One region of the Alicyclobacillus sp. SO9 genome, then DNA from elsewhere that is predicted to be linked to it. Evidence: riboswitches for the same ligand, from Rfam matches in the RefSeq annotation. Region 1 holds a riboswitch; the other holds the start of a gene.
What was found. Region 1 has a riboswitch for cyclic di-GMP ahead of GI364_RS08210 (GGDEF domain-containing protein). Riboswitches for the same ligand answer to the same signal wherever they lie in the genome.
Positions count from the first base shown of each region.

Region 2: linked by a shared signal. The riboswitch ahead of GI364_RS18615 (methyl-accepting chemotaxis protein) and the one ahead of GI364_RS08210 (GGDEF domain-containing protein) in region 1 are both predicted to bind cyclic di-GMP.

Region 1 is NZ_CP066339.1:1,833,689-1,837,112, forward strand. It holds gene GI364_RS08205 (hypothetical protein) at 1-182, shown strand, start outside; gene GI364_RS08210 (GGDEF domain-containing protein) at 527-1,462, opposite strand; cyclic di-GMP riboswitch class I at 1,529-1,612, opposite strand; gene GI364_RS08215 (TetR/AcrR family transcriptional regulator) at 1,634-2,212, opposite strand; gene GI364_RS08220 (TetR/AcrR family transcriptional regulator) at 2,964-3,424, shown strand, end outside.
Region 2 is NZ_CP066339.1:3,961,009-3,964,432, reverse strand. It holds gene GI364_RS18620 (GH1 family beta-glucosidase) at 1-61, shown strand, start outside; gene GI364_RS18615 (methyl-accepting chemotaxis protein) at 255-1,985, opposite strand; cyclic di-GMP riboswitch class I at 2,109-2,195, opposite strand; gene GI364_RS18610 (DeoR/GlpR family DNA-binding transcription regulator) at 2,401-3,192, shown strand; gene galT (galactose-1-phosphate uridylyltransferase) at 3,211-3,424, shown strand, end outside.

The sequences.
Region 1 (3,424 bases):
GCCCAATCTTTTCTGAGGCTAAAATGTTGGTAGGATCACCTGATGATCCAGTCGTTGAGTTGATTACCTATAAAGTGTTTCTGGCATATGCACAGGCTTTACAGAACGAAACAGGGGACTCGGTGGACATTGAAACGTTCGTCTCGGAGATTGAAAAGGAGCAGGACGAAGAGGAGGATTGAAACGAAGAAAAAGATTGGTAGCTGACGGCTTGGAGTGTCCCCATATTTTTCCTGATATACTGGATTTAACTATACAGAACAAATGCATGCCCCGATGAACTATTAGAAATAGAAGCTTACCATAACAACAAAAGCAACCAGACTCTGATGAGACCTGGCTGCTTTTGTGGCTCCTATCCATTCTGGCCGCCATATTTATCATTCTATTGATGTTCCGAATATTTATACTATATTCTTTCAGTACAAGTCTCATATGGAAATGTAATCAACGCACCACAAGCAATATTTCAGTCTCCATCTAGGCTTATCATCCGTATGCCATTGAAAATGAAATGACCTCTGATTCATCTTTCTCTCTGCTTCCGAGTATAGAGCCTGTGATCCGCAATTTGTAGGGAAACTTCCCAGTCTGTCTTATTGGGTTGCCACAGTTCACATCCGACGCTAACAGTAAATCGTTTGTTCTTAAACCAATCGGTGGCATATGAAGCTGCATGATCAGCTTCAATCTGGCCACTTTGCAGAACAAACATAAATTCGTCTCCTCCACCACGTCCATATAACCCTTTTGAACCAATATTTTGGATTAAGGTCTCTGCTACTTCAATCAATACAGAATCTCCAGTTGCATGCCCATAAGCATCATTTATCCCCTTAAAATCGTTGATATCTAATATACCGATAATAAAGTTTTCATCAATTCTTCTTGATAGTTTCCTGATTTCACTTATAAAACCTCTACGATTGTAAATCTGCGTGAGTTCGTCATGACGACTTTCATGTTCTGCAATACGCCTTAGCACAAGCATTTCTCCAATGAGAGAGACATGTGTCGCAAGAAGTGACATCAGTTCATCATTCGTCTCATCTGGCACCGTTTTTCTTCCAACAACAATGGCTCCGACGCATTTGCTTTGTATGATAAGTTTCCAGGCTCCGATATACCGTATTCCTTGTTCTGTCCATAATTTTTGCCAAACAGGAGAGATCTCGTTTACAGACAACCACCGATCAGGAATAACATAAGATTTTCCGGTGATCCACGACTTATTCAGCATCTTTGTTAGTTCTGCTGCGGAGTGATCAAGCCCCCACGGTTCATAGACTTTATCCTTTGCATCAGCATTCTGTAAAACAAATTGTCTCCGGTAAATAAACATTCCCGCATCCAAGCCAAATGTATTCTTTAACACGTTTGATACTTTTGAAAAGAGTGTACTGCCACGGTCGGCCGTAGCCCAGTCTCTCGATTCTTTGATGAGTTGTTTTAGATTATTCAACCCTCTATCCCCCAAATTAAAAGACACATCCCCCCATCCGAATGTGCCGTCATATTTATCTCTTGTAACGGCAGCTCGGCCGGCATAGCAAGCGCTGTAGCCCCGTGGCTTTGTGTCCCGCCCTTTCGGAACGGTTTACCTTTTCCTCGACAACGTAACCGAGTCATTCTATTACGCTTCAATACTATTCCAAAACTGAGCCCAAACCATTTCATATCGTTCTCGGAATACCTCTTCGCTGTAACGTTGCATTTCCCAAAACCAACCGTCCATCATGCAAAGCAATTGGGACGAAAGAGCATCACAATCCGCTTTCTTTAATTCCCCTCTTTCCATTCCTACCTTAAAGAGATTGCAGAGCAGTTTGTGTTCCTGTTCAACGACTTTCTTTAATTCTTCTTTTAGATTGATCTCAAAGAAGTCAGGAGGGAATAGCAACAAACGAATAAAAACTTTGAGTTGTGTGTAGTCTCTTAACTGAAACGCAATCACTTGATCAAGAAACTGCTTCAACTGATACTGAACTGATTCCCCAGTTATTTCAATATTTTCTGTTGCTAAATTCAGATGTTTCGTTAAGATGTCATTGTAAATATGTAGCAGAATATCTTCTTTACTTTCATAAAATGCATACAACGACGGAGCCTTGACCCCTACTTCGTTAGCAATTGCTTTCATAGTCATACCTTTGTATCCATTTTCTGCATAGAGCTTAGTTGCCGCCTGAATGACTTTATCTCTGGTGCTCATAAAAGTCTCCCATTTTCATCCTTACTAATATTCGTTAGGTTAAATGCATGATATCAGTCTTTTTAGATTTTTACAATCTTGTGGAAGAGGAAAGTATGCTTTCACTGAGATACACTAATACTTTATTCCTGAACTAAATATTCAAAATGATCCCGATGATACCCTTTCCGCTCTTTAACCCTCGTGAGGAATATAGATGCTACCGAAAACATTGACGAAGCCCTCAGTTTTGCCATAGAAAGAGGCTTCGTTCCTTCTGAAACACTCGTTTGGTCAACTCCAGCGTTGATATGTGTTTTGTTGTTCCGTCCGAATGCCACAGATATTCTCCATCATAGGCCAGGCCGCACAGCTTTTCGCATGAAGGGAAAGCTCTGAACGGGTGTTAGAGTCATTGCGCACATCGCCTCACCATCAGTTGAAATATCGACCTCCACTGAAGACTGTATGTCGTTCCACGAAAGCGACAGGATTTCCCACAGGCTCCTTCGCATAGGAGCAGCGTTCGCCCCAGGGGTATGTTTGAGTATAGGGGACATCGCTACTAGTTGACCATAATGGAGATATAGCAGATCCGCTGGAACCGAATACACCCTGCTGGAACATACATCCTGATATCGCTCCGCTTGACGGGAACATCATTATCCAAAAGACCTCAAAATAAATTGTTGTGGTGCAGTCGTTAGAACAGGCAAGTAAAGCTTGAATCTTCGGATTTTACTTTGACATATGGTTAGCGAACGCTTACCATATGGTCATGAAGAAATCACACGCTGACAGTAAAGAGAATGAAATTGTTAACGCAGCAATCCGATTGTTCTCCCGTAGAGGCATCGAGGGGACGAGTGTTCGAGAAATTGGACGGGAAGCTGGTGTTACGGATGCTGCTATATACAAACATTTTGAGTCGAAGGATAACGTGGCTCTTTCTGTGTTTTCCAGATATTCTGATCGATACTCAAGGTTAGTCGATTATTATCGCCAATTGGAAAGCCCTTTTGAAGATCGACTGAATCAAATGATTGTAGATATATTGGAACAACATGATAGAGATCGCTTTGGTCTGCTCTTACTGGGGCAAAGACATGAGATATTTGCTCGTTTGGGAACCACGCATCGTTTTCCAATTATTGCTATGACTGACTTTATTCAGTTAGGCATAGAGGAAGACGTAATTCCTAAGCAATCGGCACGCTTAACAGCGGCGCTGGT
Region 2 (3,424 bases), 2.1 Mb from region 1:
CAAGGCTAGTGCGTATTGGTATCGGAATGTCATTCGTTGCAATGCACTTGATGCGAATTGAGCACCTCGAATACTGACTCACTTGGGCAATATTTGGGCTGATGACTTTCTTGATGGTGCACCTAAATACCTAGGATTATTTCAATCCGTTTGATTAAAGCTACTACGTGTCATGCAACCAAAAAAGCAGGTCTGGATGACCTGCTTTCATAGTTCCTGTGCCGACTATCAAACACTATGCACTGTGATGTACGTTAGTAAGTGAATTCTCCAATTAGTACGGTTAAGGATTCCGCATGCTGAGTGATGTGCTCGATGCCTGCGGCAGCTTCCTCCATTGTTGCCGATTGTTCCTCTGTTGCCGCTGCTACCTCTTCTGTACTGCGCGAGAAACCTTCAGCAATTGTCAATACTTCTGCTACCGACTTATTGACGTTTGTAGCACTTGCAGCTAGTTCGGTGATTTCACTCAAAGCTTCTTCAATCTGGTGATGAACCCCATCGACGTGAATTGCAATTTCGTTAAACGAAACTGCAGAGGTGTCCATGGTTTCTAGCCCAGTGTCCATAGTTTTTTTACTGTTGTGCATTTGCGTTAAAACACTGCTCATTTCCGCCTGAATGTGCTGTGCTATTTTTTGAATTTGCAAGGCTGCATCTTTGGAGTTCTGTGACATCTTACGCATTTCGTTTGCCACTACTGCAAAACTGCGACCGTTCTCTCCTGCCCTCGCAGCTTCAACAGATGCATTTAAGGCCAGAAGGTTGCTTTGATCTGCGATGCCGCTGATGAGATTGACAATGGAATTGATTTGTTCCACTTGTCCTCCCAAAGAGTCGACTTGTTCACTCAGTGTGTTAATGGAATTGGCAGCCGTTGTGATTTGTGTAGAGGTCTCCTTAATAGCCTTGTGACCGCGCTCGACGGTGGATTTGGAGCCGGCGGACGAAGTCGACACTTGCTCGGCATTCCTACGAAGTGTTTGAATATGCTCGTTCATACTTGTAACCATATTCATGGCGTCTTGTGTTGCTTTTTGTTGCGAGGCTGCGCCGGAAGAGATACCTTGAGTTCGCTCAGCAATTTGAACAGAAATACTGGTTACTTCTCCTGATGTAGCAACAAGTTCCTGTGAAGTTGCTGCCATTTGGTCGGTGCTGTCCGAAATGGTTCTGACGATGTTTTGAATGCTTCCAATCATCTCATTGAAAGAATCCGCCAATTGACCAAATTCATCTCTGGAACGAATTTGCAGTCTTTTTGTTAAATCCCCCGAGTTTTGTGCAATTCGTTTCATTTCTGAAGTTATCATTCGGACAGGTCGCAGCGTAGCTCTGAGAGTAAAAATCGCCAAGAGTACACTTAACAGCAAGGCTGCTGCAATGACAATTAACGAGATAAAAAGTGCCCTGACGTAGACGTTGTGCGCGTGACTTACAGTTTGGTTCGCGGCATGCGTTTCAAAGGCAATGAGCTTGTTGAGATCAGACAGCGTTTGACTGACGCTCTTCGTCGACGTCAGCTTGACTGAACTTTTGGCCCTAAGATTGCTGAAGTCATTGTAAATCGCTACGGTAGAATTACTTAAGTCGTTGGCAAAAGTGCTCCACTGGCGCTGGTCTGTGCTCGCTATACTTGTCTTAGAGAGTACCCCTAGATTCTTATCAATTTGGGTCTCTATTTTCTGGATATCTGACTGGTAGTTCACCTGTTGACTCACAGAACTAGTCAGTTTAATTTGATACAGATCCAACTGTATGTTTCGCAGCCTGTCTTGTATTTGCGTTAATGATTCAAGCGGTGCGAGACGACTTGCTACGATAGAATGAGTCATTTGTTGGGTCATCCTGAGATTGATAATTCCGATGCCCCCAAGACCAATAAGCACAACGTTTAACGCAATAAAAGAATAAATCAGTTTTTGCGCAAGAGATAATCCGCCGCGGGCGTAGAAAAAGCCCAAAATCCTTCGAAGTCTGGCCATTAAGAGACGTCCCCCTACAGTATCGTGATGGTGACAAGCAACGTGTGAACTCTTCGGTATGCAACAAAACGGGTGCAAATTGCAAAACAAAAAAGCGCCTTCATAGGCGCCACACGCAAATCTTGCGGCAGCCTGGCTATCATAGGTCAGAGTCCCTTAGATCCAATGGCTTTGCGGCCCAATGTTTCCATTGGTGTGCCTATGTAACATAAAAGTCTAAATAACATCATGAGATAAATGTCGATACTTGTCTAGTGGCAATGGTGTGAAAAATTGCTAACGCGAACGTTCATTACAACGATGTAGTTGTGGTTCCATTCGCTTCTATTATGCTCGGTGTAATCAAATATAAATCTACATATTGATTAAAATGTGATAAGATATGATTATAATTGGAAACTTGGAGGTCTCAATCATGTACCCGGCTGAGCGACAGCGAAAATTGGTGGATTTACTCGCGCAAAAGGGATTCATTTCCATTCAGGACCTTGCCGATGCATTAAGCGTTTCAGAAATAACGATTCGTCGAGACTTGAATCGGCTGCACCGGCAAGGAGTTGTGGAAAAGGTTGTTGGCGGGGGACAAATCAGCAAGAGTGCTGCAGAACCGACGTTTATGAACAAGCGCGTGCTGCAGCGGGCAGAGAAAGCCGCTATTGCCAGTGAAGTACTGACGCTGATAGAGCCAGGAATGACAATTGGTTTGTCTGCAGGTACAACAACGTGGACCGTAGCGCAAAAATTAAAATCAAATCATCACAGCCTGGATGATCTCACCTTTGTGACCAACTCTACAAACGTTGCAACAGTATTAAAACAGAACGGATGGAACGATATTCACCTAACAGGTGGTCAGTTTCGCACTCCTTCAGACGCTTTGGTCGGGCCCCTGGCGGAAGAAAGTGCAAGAAAGTTGCATACAGATTTGCTGTGTCTCGGGGTTCACGGGATTGATGCAGGATTTGGCTTAAGTACGCCCAACCTGCAGGAATCTGCTATCAATCGGATACTGATGGAGAACACGGAGAGAGTTGTATTAGCCTTCGATCACACAAAATGGGGTATTCGTGCATTGGCGCACCAAGCAAATCTAGATGAGGTGGATGCAATCGTGACAAATGAGACGGAAAACAGTGACGCAGATTGGGATGCACTTCGTCAAACAGGCATTGACCTACACCTGGTTCATCCGCAAACGGAAGACTAAGTCGAGGAGGAAGATGAGATGGCAGAATTGAGATTTAACCCGCTGCTGCGAGACTGGACGATGGTTGCCGCCAACAGGCAGAATCGTCCCGATATGCCGAAGAACTACTGTCCATTTTGCCCGGGTTCCGGGAAAGTACCTGACAGCTATGATGTTTATAAGTATGACAATGACTTTCCGGCCCTTTCACCATCACCGCCTCAGCCGGATAATGTTGCAACGAATCTCTATG